2 regions of the Desulfitobacterium dichloroeliminans LMG P-21439 genome follow, and region 2 is predicted to be linked to the other one. Evidence: predicted binding sites of a transcription regulator. Region 2 holds the regulator's gene; the other holds the start of a gene.
The links. The regulator LexA, encoded in region 2, represses DNA repair genes until DNA is damaged. The targets are predictions, from matches to a motif close to CNAACANNTGTTNG.

Region 1 (7,546 bases), 340 kb from region 2:
GCCGCAGGCGATTATCAACAAGCTTTGCAGATGGTAGGAAAAATGATGGCATCGGGGATGTCCTCCCTAGGTGTAGTTGATGTAGAGAAATTAGGTGCAGATCAGCGCCAAAAAGTAACCTGTGAGATTCTAAGCCAATTGGAAAATCGAACTCGCGAGATTATTCTCGGTAGCAGGGAAACGTTGGAGAGATTAGTTGCTGTATTAAAAAGGGACGAAGTACTCGATGGTGAAAAACTTCGCGTACTTATTGAGGAAGAAGCTGCCTAATGAAGTGAGAAAACGCATATTTACTTGGATTTGAATTTTTAGGAGGAGCTCTCGATTGTAAGGGCTTCTTTTTCTTGTTGGCGATTAATGATTGACAGGAATAAAGAGGATAAGTTCAGAAAAGAAGAGAAATAATTTAGAAAGAGTTGCTTATAACTAAAACTAAGCATTATCGTTTGCGTTTAAAGGAGGAGAGTGATAAAATATCATGAAAGCTGAAATTGTCGCAACAGGAACGGAAATACTATTAGGACAGACCTTAAATACGAGTGCACACTATCTAACAGGAAAGTTATCTGAATTAGGAATTGAAGTAGATTATCATACCACCGTAGGAGATAATAAGGAACGGTTGGGGAAGGTAATCATACAAGGTATAGAAAGATCGGATCTGCTTCTTATTACCGGGGGGACGGGACCAACGGAGGATGACCTCTCTAAGGAGCTCATTGCTCAAGTATTTAGCTTAAAAATGTTACTTGACCCGACCAGCCTAGAAAGGATTCAGGAATTTTTCGTCCTAAGGGGCACAGAAATGCCTGAGACGGAAAGGAAGCAAGCATACTTTCCTGAAGGATCCCAAGTTCTTCCCAATCACCAGGGAACAGCGCCGGGGGTTATTCTTCAAAAAAGCAATAAAACTGTCATACTTTTACCGGGCCCACCGACAGAGATGGAGCCTATGTTTAAGGAATATGTGTGGCCTTTTTTGGAGCAAAAAGCTCAAGGAGATATGGCGAGAATGTATGTTCGAACAATCAAGGTTGTAGGCTTAGGGGAGTCTGATTTAGAGGAAAGTCTTCAAGATTTTGTTGGTAGAAAAAACCCCAGTATAACCTTGTTATGTAAACCTACGGAGATGCATATCCGCATTGTGGTGAGAGGAAATGCTACCGAGTCCTTGGAAGTTCTCGATCAAGCTGAGTTTGCTATTCGTGAACGACTTGGGGGCCGGGTGTTTGGGACGGATGAGGATACGATGCTGAGGCTCGTGAGTGAGAGCTTAAAGAAAAAGCAATTAACGCTTTCCACAGCCGAATCCTGCACGGGTGGAACGCTGGGAGCGTTGCTTACAGAGCAACCGGGTAGCTCGGACTTTTATTTAGGTGGGGTCATAAGCTATTCCAATGCTATGAAAGAGAATTTTTTAGGAGTAAGCGCCCAGACCTTAGCTCAATTTGGGGCTGTCAGTGCTGAGACAGCACGAGAGATGGCCGCAGGCGTCCGCGAGCGTACCAAAACAGATCTAGGTATTAGTATTACGGGAATTGCCGGACCCGGAGGAGGTAGCCAGGAAAAGCCTGTTGGCTTAGTGTATATTGGCTTAGCTACCTCGGAAGGGATTAAAGCGAATAAGTTTCAGTTTCATGGAGGAAGAAATTCAATTCGTCAGCTCTCTGTTCAAGCTGCCTTGGATTGGATTCGCTGTTATTTGTTGAAAAGTGAAAGGGGTTAATATTCGATTGAGTGCAGAACGTTTACAAGCCTTTGGTGAAATTAATTTAAGCAAACAAGTTTTACAGGCATTATCAGAAATGGGGTTCGAGGAACCCTCGCCAATTCAGAAGGAAGCTATTCCTGTAGCTATGGATGGGGTGGATTTGATTGGGCAGGCGCAAACCGGCACAGGAAAAACCGCAGCCTTTGGCATTCCCATTTGTGAAAAGGTCAATCCAAAGTTTCAGGCAGTCCAAGCCCTGATTTTGACCCCAACCCGCGAACTTGCGGTTCAGGTATCAGAGGAAATCAGTAAGATTGGTAAATACCGCCATATCAAACCACTACCGATTTATGGAGGTCAGTCCATCGACCGACAAATTCGGGCCCTTCGCTTTGGCAGTCAAGTCGTGGTCGGAACACCAGGTCGGGTGCTTGATCACCTTAATCGAGGAACTTTAAAACTTCAATATGTCAAGATGGTCGTCTTGGATGAAGCTGATGAAATGTTGGATATGGGCTTTGTGGAAGATATCGAAACCATCCTTAGGCAAGTCCCTCCCGAAGAACGTCAAATGATGCTGTTTTCAGCAACCATGCCGATAGAAATCAAGAAGCTGGCTCAAAACTATATGCATCAGCCTAAGTCGGTTGCGGTAAGTCGTGATGAGCTTACAGTGCCTTTGATTGAACAGGTGTTTTATGAAACTAGAGAAAAAATCAAGGTTGATGCTCTTTGTCGGATTATCGATATGGAAGATATCGGTCAAGCCATCATTTTTTGCCGAACCAAGCGCGGTGTCGATGAGCTTGTAGCTGCCTTAGAGGCCAGAGGGTATTTTGCGGATGCTTTACATGGAGATTTAAGCCAACAACAAAGAGATCGCGTGATGAAAAAATTCCGTGATGGAAAAGTGGAACTCCTTGTAGCTACTGACGTAGCAGCCAGAGGACTCGACATCGATAATGTGACCCATGTCATTAACTTCGATATCCCTCAAGATCCGGAATCTTATGTGCATCGTATCGGCCGTACAGGAAGAGCAGGGAGAAAGGGTCAGGCGATTACGCTGGTTTCCTCAAGGGAATATCGACAACTCCGCTTGATTGAACGTTTAATCAAGACGCGGATTGTGCGTAAAGAATTACCGACCTTAGCCGATGTCAGTGAACGACAAGCAGAAAACCTCAAGAATCAATTGGTTAAGATTATACAACGGAGCCATCTCGGAACCTATCGATCTATTGTGGGTTCCTTGCTGGAAGAATATGATTCTGTAGATGTGGCTGCTGCAGCCTTGAAATATGCTGTAGAAGGTGCTAATGAACGAAGCGAAGAGGAAGAAGCGGATATTGCATTTGGCAATACGGGAGCAGCTCCTGGCATGGTTCGCCTCTTTATGAACATCGGCCGCCTCCAACAAGTTCGCCCTCAGGACATTGTGCGCTGGATAGCCGATGAAAGCGGAATTCCCGGCAATATTATCGGGATGATCAACATCTATGATAAATTTACTTTTGTGGAAGTACCGGAACAGCATGCCAGCCGCGTCCTTAGTTGCATGCATCAAAACATGATCAAAGGCCGTAAGGTAAACGTCGAGCCAGCAAAAGCCAGATAAGGAAATAAGAAGCCGCTGTCAAACGGACTGTAAAGTTTGTTGAACAGCGGCCTTTTTGCATGCTTGCCGGGGCACTTAGTGTAAAGACAGAGAATATGCAATGACTCGAAAGTGACGAAACTTATGCTGAATTACACAAATACATTGACAAAGAGTCTGCATGAATGCAAAATTATACTAAATGAGTTAAAGTATGGGATTATGTTGCATTCATACTGACTGCGTTCTGGTATCCAGCTTAAAGGATAAAGGTTGCAATTGAGCTTGTACAAGGAGACGATAACTGGAAGGCCGATGTCGTCACACTCGGCTAAAAAGGATTGACAGGTTTAGCGCACAAAAGTATAATTGAATCGAACAAGTGTTTGTTTTCGTGCTAAAAATTATGGTGATATTCGAATAGGAGGAAAAAAGATGGCCGCAACCGACAATAAGTTAAAAGCCTTAGATATGGCGTTAAGTCAAATCGAAAAGCAATTTGGTAAGGGTTCGATCATGAGATTGGGGGAGGCTTCTGCTAAAATGGCGGTAGAGGTCATTCCAACAGGTTGCTTGGCTATCGATATAGCCCTTGGAGTCGGTGGAGTACCACGGGGACGCGTTATTGAAATTTATGGACCTGAGTCTTCAGGGAAGACCACCGTTGCTTTACATATTGCTGCCGAAGCTCAGAAACTTGGCGGTGTGGCTGCTTTTATCGATGCAGAGCACGCTCTTGACCCTGTTTATGCAAAGGCTTTAGGGGTCAATATTGACAATCTGCTAATATCTCAGCCTGATACAGGAGAACAAGCCTTAGAGATTTGTGAGGCTTTGGTGCGCAGTGGGGCCATCGATGTGATTATTATTGACTCAGTGGCAGCTTTGGTACCCCGAGCAGAAATTGAAGGAGAAATGGGAGATTCCCATGTGGGCTTACATGCTCGCTTGATGTCTCAAGCTCTGCGGAAATTGACTGGGGCAATCAGCAAGAGTAATACCTGCGTGATTTTCATCAATCAGATTCGTGAAAAAGTGGGGATCATGTTTGGCAATCCGGAAACCACAACAGGTGGTCGAGCCTTAAAATTCTATTCATCGGTGCGCATGGAGGTGCGTCGTCAGGACACCCTAAAGCAAGGCCAAGAGATGATTGGTAACCGTACCAAAGTCAAAGTCGTTAAAAATAAGGTGGCACCTCCCTTTAAACAAGCTGAATTTGATATTATGTATGGACTCGGGATTTCTCGAGAAGGTAGCATTGTCGATGTAGGAGCAGAACTCGATATTGTTGATAAGTCCGGAGCTTGGTATGCTTATAAGGGTGAGCGTTTGGGCCAAGGTAGAGAGAATGCCAAGGAATTCCTCAAACAGCACCCTGAGATATCCGCCGAAATAGAGCAACAAATCCGTGCTAGCTTTAGTTCGGTGAGTGTCCCAGATTCAGAGGATATTGATGGGGATCCGGAAGAGTTTTAAGATGAAAGGGGCACTGGATACTGCTTTAACCTACTTGTCCCGGCGAATCCTGTCCCGCTATGAATTAGTTCAACGGCTTACGAAGAAAGGATTCTCTGAACAGGAGATTAACTCTGCTTTGGAGCGTCTCCTCGAGTGGGGATATATCAATGACCAGGAATATGCTCGAGCCTATTGCCTAAGCAAGCAAGCCAATCATTCTAAGAAAAGAATAAGTTATGACCTTAAAGGTCGAGGAATCCAAGAGCATATTGTTGAACATGTCTTTGAAGAGAATTATCAGCCTGAGCAGGAAATAGAGCTATGCTTCAAACATGCTCAGAAAATTTGGACAGAAGAATCGCGACGCTGGGAAAGCTCCTATCAACATAAGAAAAGTTACGAGAAAATACCTCGAGAGGTTTTCTTAAAATTGAAGGTGGGCCAAAAGCTCATGCAAAAGGGATATCCCCAAGACATGGTTCAACTGATCATCGAAAGAGTTTTAAAAATGTAGCAGGAAGGAGAGAAATTCCTTCCTGCTTTTGATTTGCTTACCGGCTCGCTTAGGGCCGCGAAGACGGAGAACTCAACAGTCTTGACAAATTTTTCAAAAGATATTACACTACTAAAAGTAGCCTGTTTCTTTAAATGAGACCTTTAAGGTTTTCTTATAGATTGCAACGTAGTTAGTAAATTATATGGAGGCATCGAGCTAGCGCGTGTGTTTGTAGGAATGAAGACAAATTTCTTTTGTCTACAATTGAAGGTTTTAATTTTGAGAACTGGCATGACCCCAGTTTTTTTGTTTTATATGGAGAACTAGGTGAATGATATCTAATATGTGTAGTACTAAGGAGGTGAATATTACTTGGAATTGTCCGGATTGATTTTTGGAATTATAGCCGCGACCGTAGCACTTGCTATAGGTACCTTTTTGGGAGGGGTTATTCGAAAGAATACCGCCGAGAAGCTTATTGGATCAGCTGAAGAAGAGGCTAAACGTGTCATTGAAAGTGCACATAGTACTTCAGAGGCAAAGCGTCGTGAGGAAGTCATCGCTGCCAAAGAAGAAGTTATGCATATTCGTAACGAAGTGGAAAAAGAAACCCGGGAACGCCGCAACGAGATACAGCGAATGGAAAGACGGGTTATTCAAAAAGAAGAGTCTTTGGATCGAAAAATGGAGTCTTTGGAGCGTAAGGAAGAAAATCTTCATCGTAAAGACGAAGAGGTCGATCAGCTCAAAGACGTCTTAAACCAAACGGTAGCCAAGGAAAAACAAGAATTGGAGCGTGTCTCCGGTTTATCCACTGAAGAAGCTAAGCAAATTCTTCTGCATAGCGTAGAAGAAGAGGTTCGCTATGAATCCGCTATTATGATTAAAGATATCGAAAGCAAAGCCAAGGAAGAAGCTGAGAAACGTGCGAAAAACATCATTTCTTTAGCTATTCAACGTTGTGCTGCGGATCATGTTGCTGAAACCACTGTGTCTGTAGTCGCTTTGCCCAGTGATGAAATGAAGGGACGGATTATCGGACGTGAAGGACGAAATATCCGTACGCTGGAGACTTTGACCGGAATCGATTTAATTATCGATGATACCCCGGAAGCAGTCATTCTATCCGGTTTTGACCCGATTCGTAGAGAAGTTGCTCGGGTTGCATTGGAAAAACTTATTGCTGATGGACGGATTCATCCGGCTCGGATCGAAGAGATGGTCGAAAAATCTCAAAAAGAGGTGGACCAACGGATTCGTGAAGAGGGAGAGCAAGCAACCTTCGAAACCGGAGTTCATGGCTTGCATCCTGAAATCGTTCGTCTCTTAGGGCGATTGAAATTCAGAACTAGTTATGGACAAAATGTGCTTAAGCATTCTATAGAAGTATCCCATTTGGCAGGGCTTATGGCTGCTGAACTGGGGGTTGATGTTCAGCTGGCTAAGCGAGCCGGTTTACTTCATGACTTAGGAAAAGCTGTCGATCACGATACGGAAGGTACTCATGTTGAGATCGGTGTTGATCTAGCCAAGAAGTATAAGGAATCGTGGGAAGTCATTCATGCAATTGAAGCCCATCATGGAGATACTGAGGCAAAAACTATCGAAGCCGTTTTGGTGGCTGCTGCTGATGCTGTTTCAGCCGCTCGCCCAGGTGCTCGTCGTGAGACACTTGAATCTTATATTAAACGCTTGCAAAAGCTTGAAGAGATTGCTGATACTTATGAAGGTGTTGAGAAATCTTATGCAATTCAAGCGGGCCGTGAGATTCGCATCATTGTGAAACCAGAAAAGATTGATGACATCTTGGCTCCTAAAGTGGCTCGCGAAATCAGTAAGCGCATTGAAGATGAATTAGAATATCCAGGTCAAATCAAAGTTGTTGTTATTCGCGAAACTCGCGCAGTGGACTTTGCAAAATAGCCACTGAATTTAATAATGAACTTTCGGACAGGTGAGATAATCGCCTGTCCTTTATTATAATATTAAAGGAAATATTTGAGCGCATTCTCTGGGCAGGACTTTATCTGATGTTGACGAACTATAAAGAAGTGGTAATTAAGGAGTAGTAATTGAGTCAATATCTGCGCAGTAATTGAGAAAGAGGATGACACTATGGGAAGGTTAAACCTTCATTATAAAGATGGGGGAAGTGTGCCCGATGGAGTTGGATTATTAATATCAATTCTAGTTCGCTACCCTGAGGTATGTTCAGTACGCTACCTACAAACGGAGCATGGGCTAACTTTTCGCTTCATGATATATGGAACCGATCAAGGTG
Region 2 (7,546 bases):
TTGGAGGAAGAGGACTTAAAATAACAAGCAGAATTTCATCAAAATACGGAGGTTCAAATGGATATTCTAGGTGATATCGCTGGAATCCGTGGAACCCAGCTTAAGGATCTTAAAGAATTGACTTTGCTCCGGACAGAACGTCCGGGGCTTATCCATTTTGATTTATTAGAAGGTATTTGCAAGCTAACCAGTCAATGGAATAAAGAGATTGCGCTGTATATTAACCGTTCGGGGATTGTCATTGCAGTAGCCGTCGGCCAACATGCTACCGTTAAGCTACCTCCTTTACCCGCTCGCCAGGCGGGTCGTTTGCGTTGTATCCATACTCACCCTAGCGGGAATGAGCATCTCAGCTCCATGGACTTAAGCGCTTTAAGCTCTACGGGCTTAGAAAGCATGAGTAGTTTAGGGGTTAAAAACGGCCAAATCACAGGGGTAGAAATTGCCTTTCCAGGAGATTCCGGGCATGAAATCCTTAACTTAACTCCGAAGGAATTTAGAAGTTTCTCCTACGATACTTCCGTCAACGATTTTCGTTCCCGTCCGGCTAGCCCGGTCTTGAAAATCAGCGACCAGGAGAAGGCTTTCTTAGTGGCTCTGGAGGACGAAGATCCCGGTTATGAACTGCTATCCGAGCTTGCCGAGCTGGCTTTAACGGCCGGGGTTGAGGTGGTCGGCAAGCTTCTTCAACCTAAGCGCTTTGGCAGCCCTGTCAGCTATCTCGGCAAAGGGAAATTACAAGAATTAACACAACATCTACAAGATAGTGGGGCGAATGTTCTCATTTGTGATGATGAACTTCTACCTGTCCAGCAACGAACTTTAGAGCAGGCCACGGGTATCAAGGTTCTGGACCGTACCACCCTAATCTTAGATATTTTTGCCCTACGTGCCAAGTCAAGAGAAGGGAAGCTCCAGGTAGAATTGGCTCAGCTCAAGCATCTATTACCACGTCTTTCCGGTCAGGGTATCAATCTTTCTCGATTGGGAGGGGGAGTTGGGACGCGTGGTCCCGGAGAATCTAAGCTCGAAATGGATAAACGTAGGGTGCGAAAAAAGATCAATCTACTTGAAGCTGAACTGATTGAAATCCGCAAAGTCCGCACTACGCAAAGGCGCCAGAGAGAAAAAAGCGGCATCCCTTTAATTGCTCTAGTGGGATACACGAACGCAGGAAAAACTACCTTACTGCAAAAGGCTATGGAACAGACCCGTTCCAAAGGGGAGGCTATTCAAGGAGAGGACAAGCTATTTGCGACCCTCGATCCGATCGTACGGGGGATTAAACTCAACCAAACTACCCATATCTTACTTAGTGATACGGTTGGATTTATTCAAAAGCTACCACATCAACTGCTTCATGCTTTTCTTGCTACCCTTGAAGAAGTTCAAAATGCCGACATTCTGATCCACGTCTTGGATGCCAGCCATCCTCGAGCCTTGGAACGCGCCGATACGGTTCACGGCATCTTGGGGCAGCTGGAATGCAGCAATAAGCCGCGTATAACTTTGCTTAATAAAACCGATAAAATCAGTCATCCCTCGGATTTAAATCGTTTAGCTCAAGAATTATCCCATCCTATTCCCATGTCCTTAACTCAAGACAGCACCCTGGAACCTGTATGGAATAAGGTCCTTGAGCTCCTTTCAGTGGATAAGGATGAAACGAACTAGGAGGTTTCACCATTGTTTTTGGATCATTTACCGAGTCAAATACAAAATGCCAAAACTATAGCCGAACAGCTTTTGCAACAACAGGAGCACTCTATTCTGGAGATCGCTGAGTATAATCACGCCAAAGTTCTTGAAGCCTTTCAGAAGGAAAGAGTATCTACCTATCATTTACAAGGAACGACCGGGTACGGTCTCGGAGATAGCGGCAAGGAAACCTTGGATCGGGTTATGGCACGCATCCTCGGGACAGAATCGGCTCTGGTACGGGGACAATTTGTCTCAGGTACTCATGCTATAGCAGCTGCTTTGTTCGGTGTCCTAAGACCTGGCGATCATTTTATTTCCGTCACAGGTGACCCTTATGATACACTAGAAGAGGTCATCGGGATCCGTGGAACAGGGCAGGGAAGTTTGAAGGATTTCGGAATATCCTATGACTCGATTCCCCTTGATGAATCGGGAAATATTCAAAATGACCTGTTAGTGCAGGCTCTAAAGCCGAATACAAAAATGTTAATTATGCAGCGTTCGCGAGGTTATGCTTGGCGCAACTCTCTTAATATGGAACAAATTGCCGAATTCGTGAGTTTTGTTCGCCAAAATTATCCTCAACTCATTATCTTTGTTGACAATTGCTATGGTGAGCTTGTCGAGAAAAGTGAGCCCGGGGATGTTGGGGTCGATCTTTTTGCCGGTTCCCTGATTAAGAATCTGGGTGGAAGCTTAGCACCCACCGGAGGATATATCGCCGGCAAAAAGGAATTAGTCGAACAAGCAGCTTACCGCTTGACAGCTCCGGGGATTGGCGGAGAAGTAGGAGCCACTCTCCAGTGGCAGCTACCTTTTTTCCAAGGACTATTCTTTAGCCCGTTGACGGTCAGCGAGTCTATTCGTGGTGCCATTTTTTCTGCGGCCTTTTGGCAGGCTTTAGGCTTCGAGGTCAACCCGATGCCGGAAGTCCCGCGTACAGATCTTATTCAGGCTGTTAAACTTAATTCGCGCGAACGCATGATTGCTTTTTGCCAGGGCTTCCAGAAAGGATCTCCCATTGACAGTCATGTATTACCCATCCCCTCGGGAATGCCGGGCTATGAGGATGAAGTCATCATGGCCGGAGGGACCTTTATCCAAGGGGCAACCAGCGAATTCTCTGCTGATGGGCCCATGCGCGAACCCTATATTGTCTACCAACAAGGAGGAGTTTCCTTGTACTACGTCAAATTTGGCAATATCTTAGCGGCACAGAGGCTTTGGGAACAAGGATTACTAAAGTGAGGTGTACAGTGTGGAAAATGAACGCTATATAGATAAAATCCTGCATAAACCCGGGAAAAGCACCCTAAAATTTGTTCTTGAGATTGTTGAAATAGTCATTATCGCCTTTGCTCTATCATGGTTAATTCGCACCTATGTATTAGAGGCAAGAATTATTCCTACCGGATCCATGCTTACAACCATCCAATTGCAAGATCGCGTGATCGTTGATAAGCTATTCTTTAAATATTTTGGGGAATTCGAACGAGGCGATATTATTGTTTTCCATCCGCCTTCAAGTGCACACTCCTCCGATGATTTTATCAAACGTATAGTGGCCTTACCGGGAGATACCATTGAGATTAATAAACACAAAACCTATATCAATGGTAAGCCCATCGATGAGCCCTATGTTATGGAACCTCAGATCAAAACTATTGAGCCCCTAGTCGTTCCGGATGGCTCAGTATTTGTCATGGGAGATAACAGAAATAACAGTGCCGATTCTCGGGAATGGGGCTTTTTACCCATTGAAAACATCTCCGGAATGACGTTATTTCGTTATTGGCCCTTGAACCGTTTCGGAGCAATTGATTAAGCTATTGATTGATGATTGATAATTGCTTGATTGATATTGAATAATGATATAGTAGCTTTTTTAGCAATTTGCATATAGTATAGAGAATTAAAAATGCCAGCAGAGAGGATGGGTACATATCATGACAAGGCAAAGAATAGTTCTTCTCTTTGGAGGACAATCCGGAGAACACGAGGTCTCTCTGAATTCTGCTACATCTGTACTCAAAGCAATAGATTCTGAAAAATACGAAGTTCAAACCATCGGAATTTCCAAATCCGGTCAATGGCACTGGGGAGTAAACCCCGTAGATTGGCAAAGCGATTCGTCTATTCACGGTATTCAAGTTAATCTCATTCATGACCCCTCTAATCCACACTTTATAGCCTTAGATGGTAGTCAACTTCCTCACAACGGGAAGTTTGACTTCATTTTCCCCGTCCTGCACGGACCATTCGGCGAAGATGGTACAATCCAAGGATTATTTGAAATGGCAAATGTTCCCTACGCAGGCTCAGGGGTCCTAGGCTCAGCTTTAGGGATGGATAAAGACCGCATGAAGGCGGTTTTTACCCAAGCCGGCCTGCCACAAGCTCCGTATCTCACCATCCTCAGAGAAACACTGCATAAAAACATGGAAAAAGTACTTAAAAGTATTGAACAATCCCTTGGCTATCCTTGCTTTGTTAAACCAGCCAATTTGGGCTCCAGTGTAGGTATATCTAAGGCAAACAGTCCTGAAGAACTACTTAAAGCACTTAAATTAGCAGCTGAATACGACCGCAAAATTGTGGTTGAGAAAAACATCATCGGTCGAGAAATTGAGCTCAGTGTACTTGGCAATGATGAGGCTCAGGCCAGTGTCCCCGGAGAGATTCTTCCCTCTAAGGACTTTTATGATTATGAAGCCAAATACATCGATACCGGCTCACGCTTAGTGATTCCTGCAGTACTTGATCCCCAAGTGGTCAGCAGTCTACAAGAAAAAGCTGTGCAAGCCTTCCACGCCGTTGAAGCCTGTGGATTAAGTCGAGTGGATTTCTTCGTTACCAAAGATAATCAGATCTATATCAATGAAATCAATACTATGCCTGGCTTCACCCAAATTTCCATGTATCCTAAGCTTTGGGAAGCGAGCGGAATTCCATACTCTGAACTGATCACTCGTTTGATTGAATTAGGCTTTGAGCGCTTTAAAGATAGTCGTTCAAGGAAAATATCGGTTTAAGGTAGTCTCCAATAGTATAAATGGGATAAAAAACAGACACAAAAGAAGGCCATAACCCCTCTTTTGTGTCTGTTTTTCATTAAATAAGAAATGTGAAATTAATGCAAAAGACGAAATACCCCAATCACTTTCCCTAAAACGACGACGTCTTGAGAATAAATGGGTTCCATGTATTGATTTTCGGGTTGTAGTCGAATCAAAGTTTTTTCCTTATAGAAGCGTTTAACTGTAGCTTCTTCACCAATCATAGCAACGACTATCTCACCATTGCGGGCAACTTGCTGTTGTCGAACTAAGATAAGATCCCCATCCATGATTCCGGCATCGATCATGCTTTCTCCTTTAACTCTGAGCATAAAAACCGTATCAGAGTTTACTAAATCAACAGGGAGAGGGAACGTATCTTCGATGTTTTCTTCAGCTAAGATGGGTTGACCAGCTGTAACTCGACCGATAATCGGCACAAAAACTGTTCGCTTTTCATCCGCATCACTGCCCAATATCTCAATAGCCCGAGGCTTTGTTGGATCACGGCGTATGTATCCTTTTTCTTCGAGAGTTTGTAGATGACCATGGACAGTCGAACTCGACATCAAGCCCACAGCATCGCCGATTTCGCGGACGGAGGGAGGGTAGCCTTTTTCGCGAATAACCCGTTTTATAAACTCTAAAATATCAGTTTGTCTTTGTGATAAATCAAGATACATCCAATCCCCCCTATGTATTTATGCACCTATTGTACCATTAAATTCATTTTGATGCAAACAAATGTTCGAAAGACTATTGACTAAATAACACTTTCTCCTTTATACTGTTCTCAAGAACTTATGTTCGGTCTATTCTGTTTTAAGGGAACATTAAGGAGGATTATTCATTATGAGTACTTGCACTTCTTCAATACGCCATTACCGGAATTATAGAAATTACCGCATGAGAAAACTACAACGGCAATTTTGTTCATATTTATTACTTTTTTTCGTTATTTTTGGAGGGATGGGATGGTTTGTCTGGGATTGGAATCAAGCAAATAGTAAGGTAGAAGCCCTAACCTTTCAACCCCAAATTGTTCAATCCGGTGATACGCTCTGGTCCTTGGCCGAAAACACTGGCCTACAAATTGATACCCGTACACTTGTTCTAAAAATTATGGAATTTAATCAACTCACGGATTCTACTATTCAGACGGGTCAAGTAATTTACACACCTGCTGACCCGCTACAGCCTTAGTAATACTTCTAACCCGAGCTCTCTCCCCATACTAATTGTAGAGAGGGGGAGAGGTGAATGAGATTTCGCAAGAGATTCAAGGCTCGAGGAAGGTTTTGGATGTTAATTATAAAGGCCGTAGTTGTCGTGGTGATCAGCTTATCTTTATGGAAAGGCTTACATATGCCTCCCAGGATTTCTTCAGATATCTATCCTTACCTTACTAATTTATCAGCTCATCTCATTTTGCACTCCCAAAAGGAAGGCCAAAACCTGTCAGCGACGGGCTGGGCTGATCTAATTGCTCTGAGAAGTACAGTCGCGGAAACAGAGCAGGCCTACCTCATCAGGCAGCTTGAGCAAGGCATTTCTTTTGAAGATTTAGCTTGGCAGAATGAGGTTATACAGATTAAAAAAGAAACGATCAAGCAACTACTCCGGCGTCGAGAGGTTCTTTTAACTCATCCTCTCTATGAGCCAAATCGTTTTGTTTTTCCGGTGATTGGTGAAGTTTGGTTTGTTGATACTTTTGGCGCGGACAGGGAAGGCGGGATCCGTCACCATGAGGGAACTGATATTTTTGGGGCGGAAGGGCTCCCCGTTGTCAGTGTCAGCGACGGTGTAATTGAAAAGTTAGGTTGGAATCGACTGGGAGGGGAACGAGTTGGTGTTCGAGGAGAGGATGGTAATTACTATTACTATGCTCATCTGCAAACCATCGACCCTAAGCTTATAATGGGTCAAAAAGTCAAAAAGGGAGATTCTTTGGGTACCTTAGGCCATTCAGGTGATGCTTTAACAACGCCAGACCACTTACACTTTGGCATCGAACTGCCAAACGGAGAATGGGTAAACCCTTATCCATTTGTATCTGTCTGGCAACAAAATCATGAGCATCTTCGGTAATTGTCGATGTTGTAACTCATTTTTGTTTTATATTGAACTATAAAGCTTGCTCAAAATATCAAAATTCTTTATTATATAAGAGCGAGACAGTTTATACGCGACGTTCAGATTGGGATCGAGATTAAGATTGAGATCGAGTTAAGATTGGGCCAAGGTGAACTACCTACATGAATTGTCAGCTCTATATACTTATAAAAGAAGGCAAGCTATGAATAAGAATACTAAAAGAAGAACTATAAGATTCACAACGATTATTGCTTTAGCGGTAATCGTTTTAAGCTTTTACCCTAATCTGCCAACATTTTCAGGATTAGCAAGGACGCTCCAAGCACAAAACACCTCTGAATTGGCTTATTCAGCATCAGGTACTACCCAAATAAGCGCTGGGAACACTGCCCCGAAAAGCACTTTTCCTACCAACAAAGTGAATGATTCCAGTGATCCTGCACGTCCTGAAGATTCTAGTTATCTAATGGTTAATCTTAGAACAGGGGAGAGGCTCTTAGAGAAAAATAAAGATATCCAAAGAGCACCGGCGAGTACCATTAAACTCTTAACAGGACTAGTCGTTTATGAAAAACTACAAGAGACAGAAGAGGTAACTGTAGGCAAGGAGGTTATGGTGGAGGGATCAGTCCTGGGCCTTAAACCCGGTGACAAGATTCTTGTTAAGGACTTAATTACTGCCTTGTATGTTGCAA

Region 1: recA (recombinase RecA) is a predicted target of LexA. The motif match lies at 3,684-3,697, and genes of this name have one in related genera.

Annotation. Positions count from the first base shown of each region.
Region 1 is NC_019903.1:2,212,693-2,220,238, reverse strand. Features, by position in the region: gene DESDI_RS10515 (AAA family ATPase) at 1-270, shown strand, start outside; gene DESDI_RS10510 (competence/damage-inducible protein A) at 479-1,726, shown strand; gene DESDI_RS10505 (DEAD/DEAH box helicase) at 1,734-3,329, shown strand; gene recA (recombinase RecA) at 3,744-4,787, shown strand; gene DESDI_RS10495 (regulatory protein RecX) at 4,789-5,283, shown strand; gene rny (ribonuclease Y) at 5,638-7,188, shown strand; gene DESDI_RS10485 (hypothetical protein) at 7,381-7,546, shown strand, end outside.
Region 2 is NC_019903.1:1,874,842-1,882,387, reverse strand. Features, by position in the region: gene DESDI_RS08995 (AAA family ATPase) at 1-24, shown strand, start outside; gene hflX (GTPase HflX) at 58-1,674, shown strand; gene DESDI_RS08985 (methionine gamma-lyase family protein) at 1,687-2,949, shown strand; gene lepB (signal peptidase I) at 2,960-3,526, shown strand; gene DESDI_RS08975 (D-alanine--D-alanine ligase) at 3,648-4,733, shown strand; gene lexA (transcriptional repressor LexA) at 4,832-5,440, opposite strand; gene DESDI_RS08965 (LysM peptidoglycan-binding domain-containing protein) at 5,727-5,960, shown strand; gene DESDI_RS08960 (M23 family metallopeptidase) at 6,018-6,845, shown strand; gene DESDI_RS08955 (D-alanyl-D-alanine carboxypeptidase family protein) at 7,054-7,546, shown strand, end outside.